Regions from separate parts of the Pseudonocardia sp. Ae150A_Ps1 genome, predicted to be linked through region 2. Evidence: predicted binding sites of a transcription regulator. Region 2 holds the regulator's gene; each other region holds the start of a gene.
What was found. The regulator LexA, encoded in region 2, represses DNA repair genes until DNA is damaged. The targets are predictions, from matches to a motif close to CGAACACGTGTTCG.
Positions count from the first base shown of each region.

Region 1: a site for LexA is predicted at 1,631-1,644, ahead of dnaB (replicative DNA helicase). Genes of this name have one in related genera too.
Region 3: a site for LexA is predicted at 3,617-3,630, ahead of Ae150APs1_RS16145 (phosphoenolpyruvate carboxykinase (GTP)). Genes of this name have one in related genera too.

Region 1 is NZ_MCIJ01000001.1:3,488,680-3,495,944, reverse strand. Features, by position in the region: gene Ae150APs1_RS16280 (single-stranded DNA-binding protein) at 1-300, shown strand, start outside; gene rpsR (30S ribosomal protein S18) at 355-591, shown strand; gene rplI (50S ribosomal protein L9) at 606-1,052, shown strand; gene dnaB (replicative DNA helicase) at 1,675-3,087, shown strand; gene Ae150APs1_RS16260 (DUF3040 domain-containing protein) at 3,140-3,481, opposite strand; gene Ae150APs1_RS16255 (dTDP-4-dehydrorhamnose 3,5-epimerase family protein) at 3,639-4,157, opposite strand; gene Ae150APs1_RS16250 (class I SAM-dependent methyltransferase) at 4,394-5,524, shown strand; gene Ae150APs1_RS16245 (BlaI/MecI/CopY family transcriptional regulator) at 5,578-5,940, shown strand; gene Ae150APs1_RS16240 (SDR family oxidoreductase) at 5,956-7,265, opposite strand, start outside.
Region 2 is NZ_MCIJ01000001.1:5,316,324-5,323,588, reverse strand. Features, by position in the region: gene Ae150APs1_RS25070 (vitamin B12-dependent ribonucleotide reductase) at 1-252, opposite strand, end outside; gene nrdR (transcriptional regulator NrdR) at 420-908, opposite strand; gene Ae150APs1_RS25060 (hypothetical protein) at 1,242-1,880, opposite strand; gene Ae150APs1_RS25055 (hypothetical protein) at 2,088-2,417, opposite strand; gene lexA (transcriptional repressor LexA) at 2,626-3,360, shown strand; gene Ae150APs1_RS25045 (hypothetical protein) at 3,386-4,549, opposite strand; gene hflX (GTPase HflX) at 4,582-6,084, opposite strand; gene dapF (diaminopimelate epimerase) at 6,140-7,012, opposite strand; gene miaA (tRNA (adenosine(37)-N6)-dimethylallyltransferase MiaA) at 7,009-7,265, opposite strand, start outside.
Region 3 is NZ_MCIJ01000001.1:3,468,355-3,475,619, reverse strand. Features, by position in the region: gene Ae150APs1_RS16170 (hypothetical protein) at 1-429, opposite strand, end outside; gene Ae150APs1_RS34340 (TetR/AcrR family transcriptional regulator) at 518-1,081, opposite strand; gene Ae150APs1_RS33640 (MFS transporter) at 1,216-2,133, shown strand; gene Ae150APs1_RS33635 (MFS transporter) at 2,134-2,823, shown strand; gene Ae150APs1_RS16150 (hypothetical protein) at 3,007-3,354, shown strand; gene Ae150APs1_RS16145 (phosphoenolpyruvate carboxykinase (GTP)) at 3,717-5,543, shown strand; partial or broken gene Ae150APs1_RS16140 (carbon starvation CstA family protein) at 5,744-7,265, shown strand, end outside.

The sequences.
Region 1 (7,265 bases), 1.8 Mb from region 2:
GTGGAGATGGAGGTCGACGAGGTCGGCCCCTCGCTCCGCTACGCGACCGCCAAGGTCAACAAGGTCAGCCGGGGCGGAGGCTTCGGTGGCGGTGGCGGTGGCGGTGGCGGTGGCGGCGGCGGTGGCGGCGGCGGTGGCGGTGGCGGCGGCTACGACGGCGGCGGTGGCGGCGGATTCGGCGGCGGCCAGCAAGGCGGCGGCGGGTCCGGTGGAGGCAACTCCGGCGGCTATGACGACCCCTGGGGTTCGGCCCCGCCCGCAGGCAGCGGAGCGGCGTCCGACGACGAGCCCCCCTTCTGATCCACGTTCGCATCCCGCCCGTCACGGGCGGTGGACTACTCCAGGAGCACCACCATGGCCAAGGCCATCGTGCGCAAGCCGAAGAAGAAGGTCTGCGCTTTCTGCAAGGACAAGGCCCAGCCGATCGACTACAAGGACACCGGTCTGCTGCGGAAGTTCATCTCCGACCGGGGCAAGATCCGCGCCCGCCGTGTGACCGGCAACTGCCGACAGCACCAGCGTGACGTCGCCGTCGCGGTCAAGAACTCCCGCGAGGTGGCCCTGCTGCCCTACACCTCGACCGCTCGCTGAGGAAGGGGAGACACGTGAAGCTCATCCTCAACGCCGACGTCCCGAACCTGGGCGCCCCGGGTGACATCGTCGAGGTCAAGGACGGCTACGGCCGTAACTACCTGCTGCCGCGCAAGCTCGCGGTCGTCGCCACCCGTGGCGCCGAGAAGCAGGTCGAGCAGATCCGCCGGGCCCAGAAGACCCGCGAGATCCGCGACCTGGGCCACGCCCAGCAGGTCGACTCGCAGCTGAAGAACCTGAACGTCACCGTGCCGGCCAAGGCCGGCGCCAGCGGTCGTCTGTTCGGTTCGGTCACGCCGGCTGCCGTCGTCGACGCGGTGAAGACCGCGGGCGGCCCGGCGCTGGACAAGCGGACGGTCGACGTCCCGGGTCACATCAAGACCCTGGGCAAGCACCAGGTGCAGGTCCGCCTGCACCCGGAGGTCACCACCGAGCTGCCGATCGCGGTCGTCGCCGGCTGATCTGTGGCCGTGGTCACTCGACCACGCAACGTAGTGAGGGCGGTGCCCGGAGCCTCTGCTCCGGGCACCGCCCTTTCTCGTCGGTACCGATCGGGATCGCGGTCTCGCCCTCCGGAGTCCTACGTGGACTGCGACACCCTGTCGGGTGAATGGGGCGGGATCCGTTGTCACGCAGGCGACACGCCGCAGGGTGACGCCCCGGTCGTCGGACGGGGTTGTGGACGCGACGGACGGTGAGCGGTGCCCCGGGGAGTCCGACACGCCCACGACAGGTCTGCGCCGACACGCCAGAGCAAAGTTGTCCACACCCGTCCCCATGCCTCTGACCTGCTGTTCCGGCACGAATCCGGCTGTTGTCCCCAACATGTCCACAGCACGGTCCCGGGATGGGCGGTGTTGGTGCACAGTTCATCCCCAAGTCGATCACCAGACCGGTTCGCGCGCGGTGCCCGCACCGACCTAGCCTCGGTCGTACCGGCCCGGCGAGAGGCCGTGCGCGAGCCGCGCACGGACGTCGCCGTGAGAGCCGGAGATCGCGGGAGATCAGCGCGGGCGACACCCATCCGTCGCTCGCGCATCGAACGTGTGTTCGTTAAGCTGTTCACCGGGGGTGACGCTGCGTATGGCTCTGACCGACGACCGTCCTGCCGGGCGGCCTCGGGCCGTCCGTGACGGCGAGGCCGGTGGCTCCGGTGAAGGCGGCAACGGCACCTTCGACCGTCAGCCCCCACAGGACCTCACCGCGGAACAGTCCGTGCTCGGCGGCATGCTGCTGAGCAAGGACGCGATCGCCGACGTGGTCGAGGTGCTGCGCCCGGAGGACTTCTACCGGCCCGCGCACCAGACCGTCTACGAGACGATCCTGGACCTCTACGGCCGTGGTGAGCCGGCCGACGCAGTGACCGTGTCGGCGGAGCTGCAGCGGCGCGGCGAGCTCGTGCGGCTGGGAGGGGCGCCGTACCTGCACACCCTGATCGCGACCGTGCCGACCGCGGCGAACGCGGCGTACTACGCCGAGATCGTCGGGGAGAAGGCGATCCTGCGGCGGCTGGTCGAGGCCGGCACCCGGATCGTGCAGCTCGGCTACCACGGCAACGAGGGCGGTGAGGTCGAGGAGGTCGTCGACCGGGCACAGGCCGCGGTCTACGAGGTCACCGAGCGCACCACCACCGAGGACTACACGGTGCTGGAGGAGCTCCTCCAGCCCACGATGGACGAGATCGACGCGATCGCCTCCCAGGGCGGGATGGCCGCGGGCGTGCCGACCGGGTTCGCCGATCTCGACGCCGTGACCAACGGCCTGCACCCGGGGCAGATGGTCGTCGTCGCGGCCCGTCCGGGTCTGGGCAAGTCGACCCTCGGCCTTGACTTCGCCCGGTCGTGCTCCATCAAGAACGGCATGACCAGTGCGTTCTTCTCGCTGGAGATGAGCAAGTCCGAGATCGTGATGCGTCTGCTCTCGGCGGAGGCGCGGATCCGGCTGGCCGACATGCGTGCGGGCCGGATGTCGGACGAGGACTGGACGCGGATGGCGCGGCGGATGTCGGAGATCTCCGAGGCGCCCCTCTACATCGACGACTCACCGAACCTGACGCTGATGGAGATCCGGGCCAAGGCGCGCCGGATGAAGCAGCGCAACGACCTCAAGCTGATCATCCTGGACTACCTGCAGCTGATGACCTCGGGCCGCAAGGTCGAGTCGCGTCAGCAGGAGGTGTCCGAGTTCTCGCGTCAGATCAAGCTGATCGCGAAGGAGCTCGAGGTGCCGGTGGTCGCGATGAGCCAGCTGAACCGTGGTCCCGAGCAGCGCACGGACAAGCGGCCGATGTTGTCGGACCTGCGTGAGTCCGGTTCGATCGAGCAGGATGCCGACATGGTGGTCCTGCTGCACCGGCCCGACGCGTTCGAACAGGACGATCCGCGCGCCGGCGAGGCGGACCTGATCCTGGCCAAGCACCGTAACGGCCCGACCACGACGATCACGGTGGCCCACCAGCTGCACTACAGCCGGTTCTCCGACCTGGCGCACGGCTGAGCCGCGCCGGGCGGCGGTCCCGCCCGCGAGAGGCGGGGCTCGGCGGGCTCGGTCAGGCCGTACCGGGCTGGGCCCGCGGGCCCGTCGTCGCGGCGACACCCAGGGACAGGGCTGCCAGCACGATGCCGGCGATCACGACCGGCACGCTGACCGCGACGGCGCCCACCAGCAGCACCAGCAGGGAGAGACCCAGCAGGGTCGAGGGGAGCGGGCCCGAGCGGTGCACGGAGCGGCCGCCGCCGTTGCCGGAGAGACCGCTCAGCAGCCCACCCGGCCCGATCGGTACGCGGCCTGCTGCCGCCAGTGCGGCGAAACGCCGCACCAGGCGCGGGTCGGTCAGTCGCAGCTGCACCTCGATCTCGTGCAGCCGACGGCGCTCACGGTCGCTGAGCACTGCAACACCCCTCTTAGGGTCTCGGACGGCACACCACGTGCCGGCGGAACGCCAGGGGCGTCGTCGATCCGGGCTGATGCGACAGTACGTGACCGAATCGTGATCTTCGGCGCGGGGGCGGCGGCGTCACACGTGCCGCGGCTCACCCGCGGCCGGCTTACCAGAGCGAGACGCGGTCGTGACGGGGGCCGGCCGGGGCACCGAGCCGGGTGCAGAGCCCGGCCCAGGAACGGTCGTCGGCCGGGGTCCGCACCGGGCGCGGACGCAGCCAGCGGATCTTCAGGTCGGGGTCGTCGGGGTCGACCTCGAGCCGGTCCCGGCGGGACGGCCGGGTGGCCGTCCGGATCTCGACCAGTGTGTTGCCGGTGGCCGCCTGTACGCCGTAGAGGCAGCCGGGCGGGACCAGCAGGGTGCGCGGGCCGTCGAGCAACGCGACGGCGAGCCGTCCGAAGGTCTCGGCCGCCGGCCGCGTGTCGATCACGACGGCGTAGCCGGACCCGCGCGGGACGCCGAGGAGGACGGCGCCGTCGGGGTGGCCGTGCAGCCCGTGCACGGCGCCGTCGGCGGGACGCCGCCGACGACGGACGGTGAACGCTCCCGGGTCGACGGCCGCACCCGGGCCGCCACCGGGTGCCGTGGCGTCGAGCAGCAGCGCACCCGGCACCACGGTCGTCACCACCTGCACCTGTTGCTCCCGTCGTCGTGGCCGCCCGCCGCGCGCCGGGCGCGGTGCGATCGATCTCGCGTACCGGTGACGACAACGAGTGATCGGGTCCTCGGTGACGCTCCGCGAGACTTCACTACTCCGAACGGGTGCGCAGCGCCCGCTCAGTGCCGACTACTACTATCCCGGATAGTTGATCGTCGGGCCGGCGGTCGTGACCGTGGTCGGGAGGGTGTGTGCCGGACCGGATGCGCTGTCGCTCCTGCCGCGGTGAGCAGGGTGGGATCGTCCTGGACCTGGGCGAACAGCCCTCGTGGGACAGCATGCCGCCGGCCGCCACGCCGCTGCCCGATCCCGTATCGCCGTTGCGGATGTGGCTGTGCCGTTCCTGCGGACTGGCTCAGCTCGAGGCCGGTGCGGACGTGGGCGAGGAGATTCTCGGCGTCGAACCGCGGGCGGTCGCCGAGCAGAGCGACCGCGCCGTGGAGCGGCTGGTCCGGGAGGGACTGGTCCGGCCGGGCGATCGGGTCGTCGAGTACGGCAGCCCGCACGGCGAGTCGTGGCTGCCGCGCCTGACGGGGCGCGGGATGACGGACGCCGGGCACGCCGCCCCGCCGGGTACCGCCGACCTCGTCGTCGACTTCTACGGGCTGCTGCACGAGCCCGACCAGGACGCCGCGTTGCGCCGCCGGGCCGGGGTGCTCGCGTCGGGTGGGACGCTCGCCCTGCAGCTGCTGTCGCTGGGCACCGTCCTGCGTGACGGCCAGTGGTACGACCTGCGGCACGGCCACTACGCGTACTGGTCGCTGCCCGCGCTGGACACCGCGCTGCGCCGGTACGGCTTGGCCGTGCACCGGGCCTGGCGGTACCCGCTGTCCGGCGGGACGCTCCTGGTGACGGCCCGGGCCGGTGCGACGCCGGACACCGGGACCCGGCGCCTGCTCCGCGAGGAGGACGAGCAGGGCGTCACCACCCCGGGTGGGCTCGCCGGGCTGCAGCGGTCCGCCGACCGGGCCCACGACCTGTGGGGATGGCTGGACGCGGAGCGGCGGGCCGGGCGCACCGTGGCCGCGTACGGCGCCGCGTCGAGGGCGGTGCCGGTGATGTGTCACGCGGGGCTGGACGCCGGCCTGCTGGCCGCCGTCGGCGACGCCTCGCCCACCAAGCAGGGCCGCCGGATGCCCGGCACCGACATCCCGATCGTGTCCCCCGCGGAGCTGGCCGCACTGCGCCCGGACCGGGTCGTGCTCTTCCTTGCCGAGCTCACCGACGAGGTGCGTGCGGCGCTGCCGGAGATCGAGGCGGCCGGCGGTCGCTGGGTCGTCCTCGATCCGGTCCCGCGGCTGGTCAGGCCCGTCCCGGGGGCGTTCGCCGGCTGATCCCGACCGGGGGAGCATGGGGGGTTGCGGCTACCCTGTGTCCGGGAGGCGGGATGCGGGGTCGACTGGGTGAGCTCGAGGCCGTCGTGATGGACGTGCTGTGGTCTGGCGACGAGCCGCTCCGCGTCCGTGACGTCCGGCTGCGCCTGGCTCCGGAGCGTCCGCTCGCGTACACCACGGTGATGACCGTGCTCGACAACCTGCACCGCAAGGGCTGGGTGCGCCGCGAGCTCGACGGCCGTGCCTACCTCTACCGCCCCGCGGCCAGCCGCGAGGAGGAGACCGCGCGGGCACTGCGGGACCTGCTCGACACCGGCGGTGACACCGAGGCCGTCCTGATGCACTTCGCGCGCTCGGTCTCCGAGCGGGAGTCCGCCGTCCTGCGTGACGCCCTGGCCGGCCCGGACCGGGGCTGATCCGGGCGGCGGCCCTCAGGCGGCGCGGTCCGGGCGCCGGGCCCGGGAGCGCAGCCAGGCCGGCCGCCTGCTCGCGGGGACGTCGCCGTCGTCACCGGAACGTTCGGCGGTCCGGGTGATGTTGCGGACCATCCCGCCGAACACGATCCCGTGGAACGGGGCCACCGACCACCAGTACAGGTAGCCGGGGAGCCCGTGCGGGATGAAGACGGCCCGCTGGTGGTAGGTGGAGCCGCCGTCGCGCGGGGTCACCGACATGTCCAGCCACGCCTGTCCGGGCACCTTCATCTCGGCGCGCAGCCGCAGGAGCCCCTCCTGTGGTCCGAGATCGCTGCCGGGCGAGCGGCTCCCACCCGGCTCGACCAGCCGCTCGACCCGCCACCAGTCCAGGGCGTCGCCGGTGTGCAGGTCGTCCGGGTCGCGCCGGCCGCGGGACAGCCCGACCCCTCCGACGGCCCGGTCCATCCAGCCACGCACCGACCAGGCCAGCGGGAACGAGTACCAGCCCCGCTCACCCCCGATGCCCTCGATGACCGTCCACAAGCGCTCCGGTGACGCGGACGTCGGCTGCTCGCGCTCGTCGAGGTAGACGCTGCCCCCGGCCCAGTCCGGGTCGCTCGGAAGCGGATCGGACGGCACGTTCTCCACCGTCGCGCCGGACCAGCGGGTCTCCACCTCGCCGCCGGTGATCCGGGCGAGGGCGAGCCCGACGGCCCGCTCGTAGCCGATCAGCCCACCGGGCGGATCCGGCACGTGGTCGGCGATGTCGTTCTCGGTGCAGACGACCTCGTGCACCAGTGACTCGATGAGCGGCTTCGCGATGGACTTCGGCACCGGGGTCACGACGTTCACCCAGTGGGCCGACAGCGCGGGCGACAGCACCGGCACCGGCAGCACCCGGCGCCTGCCCAGGTCGGCGACGGCGGCGTAACGGCGCATCATCTCGATGTAGGACAGGACGTCCGGACCGCCGATGTCGAAGGTCCGGTTCAGCTCCTCCGGGATCTCCGCGACCCGGATCAGGTAGCGCAGCACGTCCCGCACCGCGATCGGCTGGATGCGGTTGTGGACCCAGCGGGGGGTGACCATCACCGGCAGCCGCTCGGTCAGGTGGCGCAGCATCTCGAAGCTCGCCGAGCCGGACCCGAGGATCACTGCGGCCTGCAGGACGACCGTCGGCACCCCGGACCGCAGCAGGGTCTCCCCCACCTCCACCCGGGACGCCAGGTGCGCCGACAGCTCGTCCGGATCGCCGTCGGGGTGTAGGCCGCCCAGGTAGACGATCCGCTTCACCCCGGCCTCGCGTGCAGCCTCGCCGAGGATCA
Region 2 (7,265 bases):
CGGGAACTCCACGCCGCGCTGCTCGAAGTTGACCGTGTCGTCACGCCAGTTCGTCATGACGACGTCGCGGCGCTCCCACTCGACCTGCTCGTACGGGTGGACGCCCTCGGTGGTGAAGACGCGCGGCACGGTCAGGCCACGGCGCTTCGCGCCGGCCTTGCCCCGGCCGCGGGCGGCCTTCGGGGCCTCCCCCGCGCCGTTCGTGCTCTCGCTCCCGGTGCCTGTCGTCGGGCCCCCGACGGTCTCGGTCATGAACTGCCTCCGCATCCGACGTCCTCTGCCCGCCCGCGCGCTGGGGTGCGCGGGCGTTCCCCGGACGGTGCCGTGCACCGTCCCCCTTCCGGTCCTGCCGACGTGGCTCCCGCGGTGCCGGTGTGCGCGCCCCCTGGTGCCCGCACCGGTCCGATCGGTCGCCCGGTTCAGCCGTCCCGGTTGCCGGCCGCGTCGTCGGCTGCTTCCCCGGCAGCCGCCGTACGCAGATCGGCGATCTCCTTCTCGAAGTCCTCGATGGAGGAGAAGGACCGGTAGACGCTCGCGAACCGCAGGTACGCGACCTCGTCGAGATCGCGCAACGGTCCGAGGATCGCCAGCCCCACCTCGTGGCTGGGAATCTCGGCCGCCCCGCGGGCACGCACCGTCTCCTCGACCCTGTGGGCGAGCTGCTGCAGGTCGTCCTCGTCGACCGGCCGGCCCTGACACGCCCGCCGAACCCCTCCGACCACCTTCTGGCGGCTGAAGGGCTCGCTCACCCCGCTGCGCTTGACGACGGCGAGCACGGTCTCCTCGACCGTGGTGAACCGGCGACCGCACGCGGTGCAGGACCGGCGACGGCGGGTACACGTCCCGTCGTCGGCGGTCCGGGAATCGATCACCCGCGAGTCCGGGTGGCGGCAGAAGGGGCAACGCACGACGTACCCACCCTCTTTCTCCCGCGACCTACCGGAGACTCTCCGCGATGACCTGTTCCCCAACCCGTGGGAGAACGACACCAATGTAACCCCTACATCTAGGGGTGCGCCATCCCAGGGGCGGCGCGGCGCCGAGCTTCGCCCGATCGGGACCCGAAGCCTCGCACACCGGCTCCCGGTCCCCGCCGACAGCAACCGATCATGAACGGATGCATACGCCCTGATCAGGTCGTGCACGCCGGCACCGCCCGCCGTCCGTCGCCCCGGAACGACCGCGCCGGACGACCACCCGGTTCCGCGACACGCCAGTGTGTCGCGCCCGGCGGCCACCGGTCAGCGTCCGGTCGCCGCCGTCACGACCGGCCCCGCCGGGCTCGCGGGGGCCGTCGCGCCGCCGGCGTTCCACCCGGCGGCCGCGTCACCCAGCAGCCCGAGCACCACGACGACGGTCGCCGCGCACAGCGCGACCGCCACCCCGGCCAGCAGCCGGGAGCCCCGCGAGTGCGCCTGCGCCTGCCGCGTCCGGCGACGCGCCGGGGCGACGCACCGGCGGTGCAGCGGACGAACCGTACGCGGCGCGGGCACGGACGACGGGCCCGCCGCCACCGGCCGCCGGTCACGCCCGGGGACCCCCGTCGTCCGCCACGCCGGTGCCGCGCCCGGGACGACCGGCACACCGTGGACGGTGCGGCGCCCGGCGCGCTCCGGACGGTCGTGGCCGCCCTCGGCCCGCTCGATGCCGGCCCAGCGGAGCGCGGCACGCTCGGCCGCCGACGGCCGGCGGACGCCCTCGGCCACCGGCACCGCCCGGTCCTCGACGGGGTCGGCGTCGCGCAGCGCCGCCGTGGAGCGGCCCCCGCCCGCGCAGACCGGCCGGACCGGGCGCCTGCGCTCACGCGGTCCGGCGGAGCGCGTTCCCCGCGCCGTCTCGCGGGTCCCCCGCGCCACGTCACGCACGTCGAGCTCTCGCATGGCTCCTCCTGCTCCTCGCGGACCGCCCCACCCGGGGCGGGGCGGTCGCCGTCGGCGCCCGGCCACACCCGGCCGCGCGCCCTGCTCACCCCCGACCGGCCCTTCCCCCAGCCCGGTCGAACGAGTGTACGAGCTGTGTAGCACCGGCCCCCCGACAGAAACGGGGGGCCGCCGGCCGGCGCCCGCGGGCCCGCCGACGCCGGCGGGTCAGCGACCCGTGGACACGGCCGCCGGAGCGACCGGGACGACGCCGGCGGTGGCGACCTCGGCCAGCAGGCCCAGCCCGACGACCGCCGTGGCGGAGGCGACCAGCACGCCCACGGCGGCGACCGCCCGGTGCAGCACGGAGGGCGCACCCGCCGACCCCGCCGAGCGCGCACCCGGCGGCATCCTGACCGCCGCAGGCGTCGCGGAGAACACCCGGACCGTCGTCCCACACGGCGGCGGCACCGCGAGCGGCGCCGTCCGAACCAGCTCCGCGGTGACCGGCGGGCGGACACCGCCGGGGACCACCCGCACCTCCGTCGTCGCGCTCACGATCTCCACCCCTCCCGGTCTCCGGCGCTGTACGGGCGCCGGACCGAAGTCGTCGAATCGATGTTCGATCGAACGCCTGTGCGCTGTTCTACCACCGGGGTCCGACGGAATCCACGACACGCCCGGCGCGAACTTCGAACGCATGTTTGGCGGACGGCCCGGACTTGGCTAGTGTTCGTGCCGGTAGATCCTCGAGGAGGCGAATGCGATGGCAGCGGACGAGTCCGGAGGCGGTGCGCCCGCCGGGCCGGGATCCGCGGACGTCCGGGAGTTCCCCGAGCCCCCGGCCGACACCCGTGGGCTGACCCCGCGGCAGCGGAAGGTCCTGTCGGTGATCCGGGACTGGGTGGACCGGTACGGGTACCCGCCGAGCGTGCGCGAGATCGGGGACGCGGTGGGGCTGACCTCCACCTCCTCGGTGCACCACCAGCTGCGGACCCTGGAGCGGAAGGGCTTCCTCCGCCGGGACCCGAACCGGACCCGGGCGGTCGACGTCCGGAGCCCGGAGCAGGCCGCGGCGGGCGACGGCACCGACGCGGACACCGAGGCGGTCCGGTCCGAGCGCCCGGCACCGGCCTTCGTGCCGCTGCTCGGTGACATCGCAGCGGGCGGGCCGATCCTCGCCGAGCAGGCCGTGCAGGACGTGTTCCCGCTCCCGCGGGAGATCGTCGGCGAGGGCACGTTGTTCCTGCTCAACGTCAAGGGCGACTCGATGGTCGACGCCGCGATCACCGACGGGGACTGGGTCGTCGTCCGGCAGCAGCCGGTCGCCGAGCAGGGCGAGGTCGTGGCCGCGATGATCGACGGCGAGGCGACGGTGAAGACGTTCCGCCGCAAGGATGGGCACATCTGGCTGATGCCGGCGAACGAGGCGTACGACCCGATCCCGGGGGACGACGCGTCGATCCTGGGCCGGGTCGTCGCGGTCATGCGCCGGCTCTGAGGCGCGGGACCGGGCCGTCGGCGGATCAGCTCCGCCGGCGGCCGTGCAGGACCATCGCGCCGATCCCGGCCAGCAGCAGCACCCCGAGCACCCCGGCCCCGGCGACGGCGGGCAGCCACGGCGGGAACGACCCGGTGCGGGGCACCTCCGCCGGTTGCGCGACCACGGGGGCCGCCGCGGCGGTCGCGGCCGTCGCCACGCCGGGCACGGCCCGGACGCCCGCCGGCGAGAGCCCGCGGGCCTCCGAGCCGGAGTGCAGCGTCCCGCGGCCGTCGAGGGCCACCGCCTCCCCCTGGGCCTCGTCCGGCAGCGGCACCGGCAGCGGCGCTGCGCGCAGGGCCTCGACGAGCGCGTCCGCGGAGACCCGGCCGTCCGGTGGCGGGCGCAGCGGGAACACCCACGCGTCGGTGTAGGTCCGCAGCGCGGCGACCCGGCCGCCGTCGGCGCCGGGAGGGCCGACCGCTCCCCCGGTGACCGTCCGGGTCCCGGTGGCGCCGAGCGGGCCGCCGGACGTGGCGGAGTACGGGAGGACCACCTCGCCGACCCGGTCCAGCGTGACCGGTGCGGCGCCGCCGTCGAGCGGGCCGGCGGGCCGGTACACCCCGGCCGCCCCCGTGGTCTTCGCGACGATCAGCGGGGTCCCGTCGTCGGCGAGGAGGATCGCCTCGGCGTCGCGCGGCCCGTCCGGGTAGACGAGGTCGTGCGCCCGCGCGGGCCCGGACACCGGCAGCTCGACCAGGCGCACCGTGCCGCGGTCGCCGCGGTTGTCGCCGATGTCGGCGAGCCAGAGGGTCCCGTCGGGTGTCGCACCGAGGTCCTCGACGTCGGTGACCCGGACACCGGTGTCCCGGATCTCGGTGACCGCGCAGGTCACCGGGTCGAGCGTGAGGACCTCGCCGGTTCCGCCGCCGTCGACGATCGCCCGGTACCGCACCGGGCCCGCTCCCGGTGGGCCCTCGGCGACCAGCCCGGAGAGCTCGGCGGCCCGCGGGTCCTCGGCCGTGCAGACCGGACGCGGCGCTGCCGGCCCGGGTGCGGCCCCGGTCCGTGGCGGGGCCCCCGGGACCTCGTCCGGCGCGGCGTGCGCCGCCGTCACCCCGCCGGCTCCGGCACCGCTGATGCCGAGGACGATCCCGAGCGCGACGGCGACCGGCCCCACACGGAGCCTGCTCCGCCGGGGCCGGGACATGCAGGGCCAGGACGTGCGGGGCCCCCTCGGGCTCAGTGCCCTGCCGCCGTCGCGGGCAGGTCGGTGCCCGCAGGATCGGTGTCCGCGGGCACCGTCGCGGTCCCGCCGACGGCGTACGGGAGCACCGCGGTGCCGAGCTCCGGACCGACCCGGGCGCGGACCCGGGTGCCCTCACCGGTGTGCTCCTCGGCGAGGACCTCGCCCTCGTCGTGGAGCCGGGCCACGAGCGCACCCTCGGTGTAGGGCAGCAGCAGGTCGACCTCGTACTCGGGGCGCGGGAGCAGCTCCGCGATCCGGTCGCGGAGCTTCCCGATGCCGCTGCCGTCGTGCGCGGAGACGAACACCGCCTCCGGCTGGGCGTGCCGCAGCCGGGCCAGTGCGAGGTCACCGGCGGCGTCGACCTTGTTGATCACCAGGAGCTCCCGCGGCATGGTGCCGCCCTGCTCCTCGCCGATCTCCACGAGGACCTGCCGGACCGCGGCGATCTGGTCGTCGGGCAGCGGGTCGGAGCCGTCGACGACGTGCACCAGCAGGTCCGCCCGGGCCGCCTCCTCCAGCGTCGAGCGGAACGCCTCGACGAGCTGGTGCGGCAGGTGCCGCACGAACCCGACCGTGTCGGTGAGGGTGTAGGCGCGGCCGTCGGGCGTCTCGGAGCGGCGCGTCGTCGGGTCCAGCGTCGCGAACAGCGAGTCCTGGACCAGGACCCCGGCGTCGGTCAGCTGGTTGAGGAGGCTGGACTTTCCGGCGTTGGTGTAGCCGACGATCGCGACCGACGGGACCTCGTTGCGGGTACGGTTCCCGCGCTGGGTCTCGCGGACCTGGCGCATCGCCCCGATCTCGCGGCGCAGCTTCGACATGCGCGCCCGGATCCGGCGGCGGTCCAGCTCGATCTTCGTCTCACCCGGGCCACGGCCACCGATGCCGACACCGCCTGCGGCCCGGCCACCGACCTGACGGGACAGCGCCTCACCCCAGCCGCGCAGGCGCGGGAGCAGGTAGGACAGCTGGGCCAGCTCGACCTGCGCCTTGCCGTCCCGGGAGCGGGCGTGCTGGGCGAAGATGTCGAGGATCAGCGCGGTCCGGTCGATCACCTTGACCTTGAGCCGCTCCTCCAGCTGGCGGAGCTGGCCGGGTGAGAGCTCGCCGTCGCAGATCACGGTGTCGGCGCCGGTCGCGCGGACCACCGTGGACAGCTCGTCGACCTTGCCGGAGCCGATGAAGGTCGCCGGATCCGGTGTCGAGCGGCGCTGCACGAGTCCGTCGAGGACCTCGGACCCCGCGGTCTCGGCGAGGCGGGCGAGCTCGGCGAGCGAGGCATCGGCCTGCTCGGCGCTGCCCTCGGTCCACACCCCGACCAGCACGACCCGTTCGAGCTGGAGCCGCCGGTACTCGACCTCGGTGATGTCGGTGAGCTCGGTGGAGAGGCCGTGGATCCGGCGGAGCGACGAGCGCTCCTCGAGGTCCAGCTCGCCCGCCGACGGGACGGCGGACCCTGCGGACGTGGACGGCACGGCGGCGGTGTGGGCTTCAGTCATCGTGCCGTCCAGTGTTCCACGTCGGCGGGCGTGTGTCCGCCCGGATTCGCGCCGGTCAGGCGGGCCGGTCCCACCAGGAGCGGTCGATCTCGCCGGTCGCGAGCAGGACGGCGGGGCCGTGCAGCACCGTCGTGCCGGTGGCCGCGTCGTCGCCCGCCCCGACGGTCACCCGGAGCCGGCCGCCGGGGGTGTCGACGTGCACGTCACCGGCCGGGTGCCCGGCGGCGCGCAGCGCGGCGACGACGGCCGCGACGGTCCCGGTGCCGCACGCCAGGGTCTCCCCCACGCCCCGCTCGTGCACCCGCATCCGGACGCGCCCGCCGTCGGCCGGGCCGTCCAGCGGGGTCACGAACTCGACGTTGACGCCACGCGGGAACACCTGCGGGTCGACGGCCGGTGCCCGGGTGAGGTCCAGCGCGTCCGGGTCGGTGGCGGTGACGCAGGCCAGGTGCGGGTTGCCGACGTCGAGGGCGATGCCGTCGAACCGGGCGCCACCGGTCGTCGCGACCGAGGCCGGACCGATCGCGACCGGGCCCATGTCGACCGACACGGTGTCGCCGGACAGCGTCGCGGTCCGCACCCCGGCCCGGGTGCCGACGGGGCCTCCGCCGGGCGCCCAGCCGCGCTCGTGCAGGTAGCGGGCGAACACCCGCACCCCGTTGCCGCACATCTCGGCGACCGAGCCGTCGGCGTTGCGGTAGTCCATGAACCACTCGACGCCGGGGACCGGCTCGGGCACCGACTCGTCCCCGGCCAGCTTCGCCCAGCGCACGACGCGCAGGACGCCGTCGGCGCCGATGCCGCCGTGGCGGTCGCAGAGCGCCGCGACCCGTTCCGGGGTCAGGTCGAGCGCGGCGTCGGGATCGGGCAGCACGACGAAGTCGTTCCGGGTGCCGTGGCCCTTGGTGAACTCGATCCCGCCGCTCATGCCACCAGGGTACGAGCGAGCACCGACCGCGCGTCCGCGACCAGGTCCGGGGCCGCGCCGTCGAGCCAGTGGATCCGCTTGTCGCGGCGGAACCAGGACCGCTGCCGCCGCACGAACCGGCGGGTGGCACGGACGGTCTCCTCGCGGACCGCGGCGAGGTCGGGGGCGTCGGGATCCCGTTCGAGTGCCTCGATCACCTGCCGGTACCCCAGTGCCCGGGACGCGGTCCGGCCCTCGGCCAGCCCGTGCGGCA
Region 3 (7,265 bases), 1.8 Mb from region 2:
CCGCGGCTCGGGCTCCGCCGCACCGCCGCGCCGGAACCGGCCCGCTCCGCGCCGCTGCTCGGCGATCTTCTGGTCGATGTCCGCGGACATCTTCATCTGCCGGCGACGCTCCCGGATCCGCAGCAGCACCAGCATGCAGATGCCGTAGGCGATCCCGACGAGCAGCAGCACCACGCCGATCTTGAAGACGATCGTCTGCGCCGGGCCCGCGTCCTGGGGGAAGTCCGCGATCGAGATCATCGCGAGCACACCCAGGGTGAGCAGGTGGAACAGCACGACGAGCAGACGGTTGATCGAGTCGGCGGTCTCCTTGCTCTGGAAGACGTCCTCGAGGAACGGCTTCCCGGAGCGGAGCAGGATCTGGCCGACACCGACCGTGATCAGCACGCCGATGACGACCAGCGTCAGGTAGCCGCCGGTTCCCTCCACAGTGGGCCCCTCCCCGTGTCCGACCAGGGTGCGAGCCTACCCTGAGCGACCGCTCCGACGCGCTCCGCGAGTCCGGGGTTCATCCGGTTCAGGGGCGTGCGGCGAGCAGCGCCCTGAGGGTGTCGAGCAGCTCCTCCGGGGAGACGCCGCCGGTCAGCGGTGCGCCGGTGAGCGTGCGGAGGTAGAGGCCGTCGCCGACGAGCTGGACCAGCCACGCGAGGACCGGGTCGGTGATCTCCTCGCGGAGCGCGGCGAGGCCGTCGGCGTCGACGGCGGCCAGGGCCTCCCGGGCGAGCTCGCCGGAGGTGGTGCCGTCGGCGATCCGCAGCGTCGCGAGGTAGGTGCGGGTCAGGCCGGCCGGCGAGCCGCCGCCGGGCACCGAGGTGCGGAGGTAGTAGGCCACCGCGCCCTCGTCGTCGCCGCGCATGAACTCGGCGTCGGTGGCGCTGCGCTGCCGCAGCCGGTCCAGCAGGCCGGAGGCCAGCGACTCCTTCGAGTTGAAGTGGTAGAGCAGCCCGCCCTTGGAGACCTCGGCGGACGCGGCGACGGCGTCCAGCGTGGCCCCGCCGGGCCCCTGCTCGATCAGGAGGGTCTCGTACGCGTCGAGCACGCGGTCGCGGGCCGGTCCTGCTGCGTTCCGCCGCTCCGCCATGCGCGCACCCTACCGGCGGTGCCCCGCCTCACAGCCCCGGCCGCAGCGCTGGACTGTACCGTCCGGACGGTATATGACTGTACCGTCTGGACGGTACAGTCCAGCAGGTCTGCGAAGTGACGAGGAGACGAGAGATGTCACGGCCCGAGCTCACCGACCGGGCGGCACCGACGGCCCGGCCCGGTCCGCGTGCCTGGCTCGCGCTGGCGGTGCTGGCGATCCCGACCCTGCTGGTCTCGATCGACAACACGGTCCTCGGCGTGGCGCTGCCCGAGCTCACCGCGGCGCTGCGCCCGGACGCCACGACCCTGCTCTGGGTCGTCGACGTCTATCCGCTGGTGCTGGCCGGGCTGCTCGTCACGATGGGGACGCTCGGCGACCGCATCGGCCGCCGCCGGCTCCTCATGATCGGTGTCGGCGGGTTCGGCGCGGTCTCCCTCGCGGCCGCCTTCGCGACGTCGGCGGAGCAGCTCGTCGCCGCCCGTGCGCTGCTCGGTGTCTTCGGCGCGATGCTGATGCCCGCCACGCTCGCCCTGCTCCGGACCGTCTTCGTCGACCGCGTCCACCGGCGGCTGGCGCTCGCGATCTGGGCGACCGGGTTCGCCGCGGGGGCGGCGCTCGGCCCGATCGCCGGGGGCCTGCTGCTCGAGCACTTCTGGTGGGGCTCGATCTTCGTGATGAGCGTGCCGCCGATGGCCGTGCTCCTGGTGGTCGCGCCGCTGCTCCTGCCGGAGTCGCGTGCGGAGGCACCGGGCAGGCCGGACCCGGTCGGCGTGCTGCTGTCGCTGCTGGCGATGGGGCCGCTCGTACTGGCGATCAAGCTCGTCGGCTCCGGCGGGCTCACGCCTGCGGCCGGCCTCGCCGTGCTGGTGGGTGCCGGATCGGCGGTCGCGTTCGTGCTGCACTCCCGGCGCCGGGTCCGCAACGGACTGGACCCGCTGATCGACCTGGAGCTGTTCGCCCGGCCGGTGCTGCGCTACAGCGCGCTGGCCAACGCGACGACGATGTTCGGCCTGACCGGGCTATTGTTCTTCTCCGCGCAGTACCTGTAGCTGGTCCTCGGCGCCTCGCCGCTGCAGGCCGGGCTGCTCCTGCTCCCGGGCTTCCTGGTCACGACCCTGGCCGGGTTGCTCGCGGCCCGCCTCGCCCGGCGGTACCCGCTGCACGGGCTCGTCACGACCGGGCTGGCCCTGGTGCTCGCCGGCTTCGTCGCCTGCCTGTTCCTGCGGGCCGACTCCGCCGTCGCGCTCCTGATGTCGGCGGCGGTGCTGATCGGTGCGGGCATCGGGCTCTCCGAGACCGTCACCAACGACGCCATCCTCGCCGCGGCGCCGCCGGAGAAGGCGGGTGCCGCGTCGGCGGTGTCGGAGACGGCCTACGAGATCGGTGCGGTGCTCGGTACGGCCCTGGTCGGGGGCGTGCTGTCGGCGGTCTACCGGGCGGGCGTCGTGCTGCCCGACGGCGCACCGGCGGCGGCCGGGGAGACCCTGGGGGCCGCCGTCGGTGCCGCGGCGGACCTGCCGGCCGGGGTCGCCGACGCGCTCACGGCGTCGGCGCAGGAGGCCTTCGTCGCCGGGGCCGACGTCGCGGCCGGGGTGGCCGCCGTCGTCGTGGCGGTGGTGCTGGTGACGGCCGGGCTCGGGCTGCGCCGGGCGCACCGGACGGTGCTGGCAGCGGGTGCGACCGGTCTGGACGGGGACGCGGCACGGCGTTCCGGGGCCACCGCTGATCGCACGCGGTGAGCGAGCGGCAACCAGCTGTGACGATGCCGGGTGACCGTCCGGCGGCCCGGACGGGTGGTTCCGGCGACGCGCCGCCCGTCCGGTAGCCCGATCGGGGCTCACACGTGCCCCCGGCTGGTTCACTACGGCCGACCGCGGCGGCCGCGTCGTGCCGCCGGAGCCGACGTCATCCGGGAGCGATCCGTGCCGTACGAGGTGGTCAGCGCCTACACCCTGGTCCTGGGGGAGGCGGCGGTGGACGGCACCGCCGACGGCCGGCCCGAGGTGTCCGTGCACTCCACCGCCACCGACGCCTGGCGCGCGCTCGACACCGGCGTCCGGGAGCGGTGCGGCATGCGGCCGCGGCCGCGTCGCAGCATCGACCCGGACGCCGTCGTCCGGCTCGCGGACGCCTGGCGCGCGGCCGACCCGGACGCCCGCTACTGGCAGGTCACCGCGCACCGGCTCCCGATCATGCTGCCGGAGCTCGCCCGGCCGACCGCGGTGCCGGCCGTCCCCGCCCGCACCCCCTTACGCACTGCGAATGCCTAAGTCGGAACAAGGAATGCGTTGAATCGCGGGGTTCCGATCGACGAGTGTCTTTCCCTGACGCGAGTCCGCGCATTTCCGCCGCATCGTCGCGCGGCGTCGGCGAATACGTCACCCGCGCCGGGTTGCGTTCGTGTGACAACCCCGTCACCAGGGACGACGACGGCGTACGCGATTCTGTTCTGGATCGATCTACATGATCGGTGCTGTGCCTGACCTCTCAAAGAGGCCCATGGGTGCGTCCCGATTCCGCGGGTAGCCTCGCCGTACACCTTTTCCCGTCAGGGCCCGTACCGACTCCGGTAGCGGGCTCGCAGTAGTTCCCCCGGAGGACGGGCCGGGGCCGGCGAGGAGAACAGGACGACATGACTGCAGCGACCGTTCCGGGTACCGACCGCGCACCGACCACCAACCAGGGCGTCGTGGCCTGGGTTCAGGAGATCGCCGAGCTGGCCACCCCGGACCGCGTCGTGTGGTGCGACGGGTCCGAGGCGGAGTGGACGCGGTTCACCGACCAGCTGGTCGACCAGGGCACGATCGTGCGGCTGGACCCCGAGAAGAAGCCCAACTCGTTCTACGCGGCGTCCGACCCGGGCGACGTCGCGCGCGTCGAGGAGCGGACCTACATCTGCACCGAGACCGAGCGCGGCGCCGGGCCGACGAACAACTGGGTCGCCCCCGCCGAGATGAAGCGGACGATGACCGAGCTGTACCGCGGCAGCATGAAGGGCCGGACCCTCTACGTCGTCCCCTTCTGCATGGGCCCGACGGACGCGGACGACCCGAAGCTCGGCGTCGAGATCACCGACTCCGAGTACGTCGTCATCTCCATGCGGATCATGACCCGGATGGGCGCGGACATCCTGCCGCTGCTCGACGCGGCCGGTGACCGCTGGGTCAAGGCGCTGCACTCGATCGGCGCCCCGCTCGCCGACGGCCAGGCCGACGTGCCGTGGCCGCACAACGAGGACAAGTACATCAGCCACTTCCCGGAGACCCGGGAGATCTGGAGCTACGGCTCCGGCTACGGCGGCAACGCCCTGCTCGGCAAGAAGTGTTACGCGCTGCGCATCGCCTCGGCCATGGCGCACGACGAGGGCTGGCTCGCCGAGCACATGCTGATCCTCAAGCTGATCAGCCCGGAGGAGAAGGCGTACTACGTCGCGGCCGCGTTCCCGAGCGCCTGCGGCAAGACCAACCTCGCGATGCTGCAGCCGACCATCCCGGGCTGGCGTGCCGAGACCGTCGGCGACGACATCGCCTGGATGCGCTTCGGCGAGGACGGCAGGCTCTACGCCACCAACCCCGAGTTCGGCTTCTTCGGCGTCGCGCCGGGCACCAACTGGAAGACCAACCCGAACGCGATGCGCACCATCGAGGCCGGGAACGCGCTGTTCACCAACGTCGCGCTGACCGACGACGGCGACGTCTGGTGGGAGGACCTGGAGGGTGACCCGCAGCACCTGACCGACTGGAAGGGCAACGACTGGACGCCCGACTCCGGCGTCAAGGCCGCGCACCCGAACTCCCGCTACACCGTGCCGATCGACCAGTGCCCGGTCGTCGCCCCGGAGTGGAACGACCCGAAGGGCGTGCCGATCTCGGCGATCCTGTTCGGCGGCCGCCGCAAGACCACCGTCCCGCTGGTCACCGAGGCCCGCAGCTGGCAGCACGGCACCTTCATGGGCGCCACCATGTCGTCGGAGAAGACCGCGGCCGCGGCCGGCAAGGTCGGCGAGGTCCGCCGCGACCCGATGGCCATGCTGCCGTTCCTCGGCTACAACGTCGGCGACTACTTCGCGCACTGGGTGAACGTCGGCAAGAGCGCCGACGAGGGCAAGCTGCCGAAGATCTTCTACGTCAACTGGTTCCGCCGTGGCGAGGACGGCCGCTTCCTGTGGCCCGGGTTCGGCGAGAACAGCCGCGTCCTGAAGTGGGTCATCGAGCGGCTGGAGGGCTCGGCGGCTGCCGTCGAGACCCCCATCGGCTTCGTGCCGACCGCCGACCAGATCGACCTCGAGGGCGTCGACGCCGAGCGCGCCGACGTCGAGGCCTCGCTGGCCGTCGACGTCGAGGAGTGGAAGGCCGAGATCCCGCTCATCGAGGAGTGGTTCGAGAAGATCGGTGACGACAACCTGCCGTCGTCGATCCGCGACGAGTTCGAGGCCCTGAAGCAGCGCCTCGGCGCCTGACCGGGAGCCCACCGGAGCCCCCGGCGGCCACTGGCCGCCGGGGGCTCCCGTGTGTCCGCACCCTCCGCGGGCGGTCCTCCGCGGCGACTCCATAACGTCACACCGCGCAACGATGACAGCCGTGATTGCGCGACGTAACGTCCCCGACCGGGCCGGCGCCGGCGGGGCACCGGTCGCGCACGGTGCACGGAGGGGGCGTCATGGTCACGACGGAGCGGCCGCGGGAACCCGAGGGACCCGGCACGGGAACGGCCGGTCCCCGGCGCCGTGACCCGAGGCAGATCGCGATCTGGACGGCGGTCGCCGTCGTCGGTGCCGTCGCCTGGGCGATCGTCGCGTTCGTCCGGGGCGAGCAGATCTCGGCGGCCTGGCTGGTCTTCGCCGCCGTCGCGTCCTACGCGATCGCCTACCGCTTCTACTCCCGCTGGATCGCGCACCGGGCGCTGCGGGTCGACGACACCCGGGCGACCCCGGCCGAGCGCCTCGACGACGGGCAGGACTACCAGCCCACCGACCGGCGCGTCCTGTTCGGACACCACTTCGCCGCGATCGCCGGTGCGGGCCCGCTGGTCGGGCCGGTGCTGGCCGCGCAGATGGGATACCTGCCCGGCACAGTCTGGATCATCGTCGGCGTCGTGTTCGCCGGCGCGGTCCAGGACATGGTCACGCTGTTCTTCTCGACCCGCCGTGGCGGCCGCAGCCTGGGCCAGATGGCCCGCGAGGAGATCGGGCCGGTCGGCGGGATCGCCGCCATCGTCGCCGTCCTCGCGATCATGGTCATCCTGCTGGCGGTGCTCGCGCTGGTCGTCGTCCAGGCGCTGGCCGACTCCCCGTGGGGCACGTTCTCGCTGGCGATGACGATCCCGATCGCCCTGTTCATGGGCGTCTACCTGAGGTACCTGCGCCCCGGGAAGATCATCGAGGCGTCGGTCCTCGGGGTCGCGCTGCTGCTGCTCGCGATCGTCGGCGGCGGCTGGGTGCAGGACTCGTCGTGGGGCGAGGTCTTCCACCTCTCGGCGAACCAGCTGACCCTCGCACTGGTCGTCTACGGCTTCGCCGCGTCGGTGCTGCCGGTGTGGATGCTGCTGGCGCCACGGGACTACCTGTCGTCGTTCATGAAGGTCGGCGTCGTCGTGCTGCTGGCCGCGTCGATCGTGCTGGCCTGGCCGACGCTGCAGATGGCGCCGCTGACCCGGTTCGCCTCGGACGGGCTCGGCCCGGTCTCGGCGGGCTCGCTGTTCCCGTTCGTGTTCATCACGATCGCCTGCGGTGCGCTGTCCGGCTTCCACGCGCTCGTCGCGTCCGGCACGACGCCCAAGCTGATCCAGAAGGAGTCCCAGGTCCGGGTGATCGGCTACGGGGCGATGCTCACGGAGTCGTTCGTCGCGATCATGGCGCTCGCCGCGGCCTGCATCCTCGACCCCGGCCTGTACTTCGCGATGAACATGCCGGCCACCGTGCTCGGGCCGACGGTGGAGTCGGCGTCGGCGGCGGTGCAGCAGATCGGGTTCACGATCTCGCCCGCGGACCTCGCCGCGGCGGCGTCGGCTGTCGAGGAACAGACGCTGGTCGGCCGCTCCGGCGGCGCCCCGACCCTGGCGGTCGGCCTGTCGACCGTGTTCTCCGAGGTCTTCGGCGGCGACGCGCTGCGGGCCTTCTGGTACCACTTCGCGATCATGTTCGAGGCGCTGTTCATCCTCACCACGGTGGACGCCGGCACCC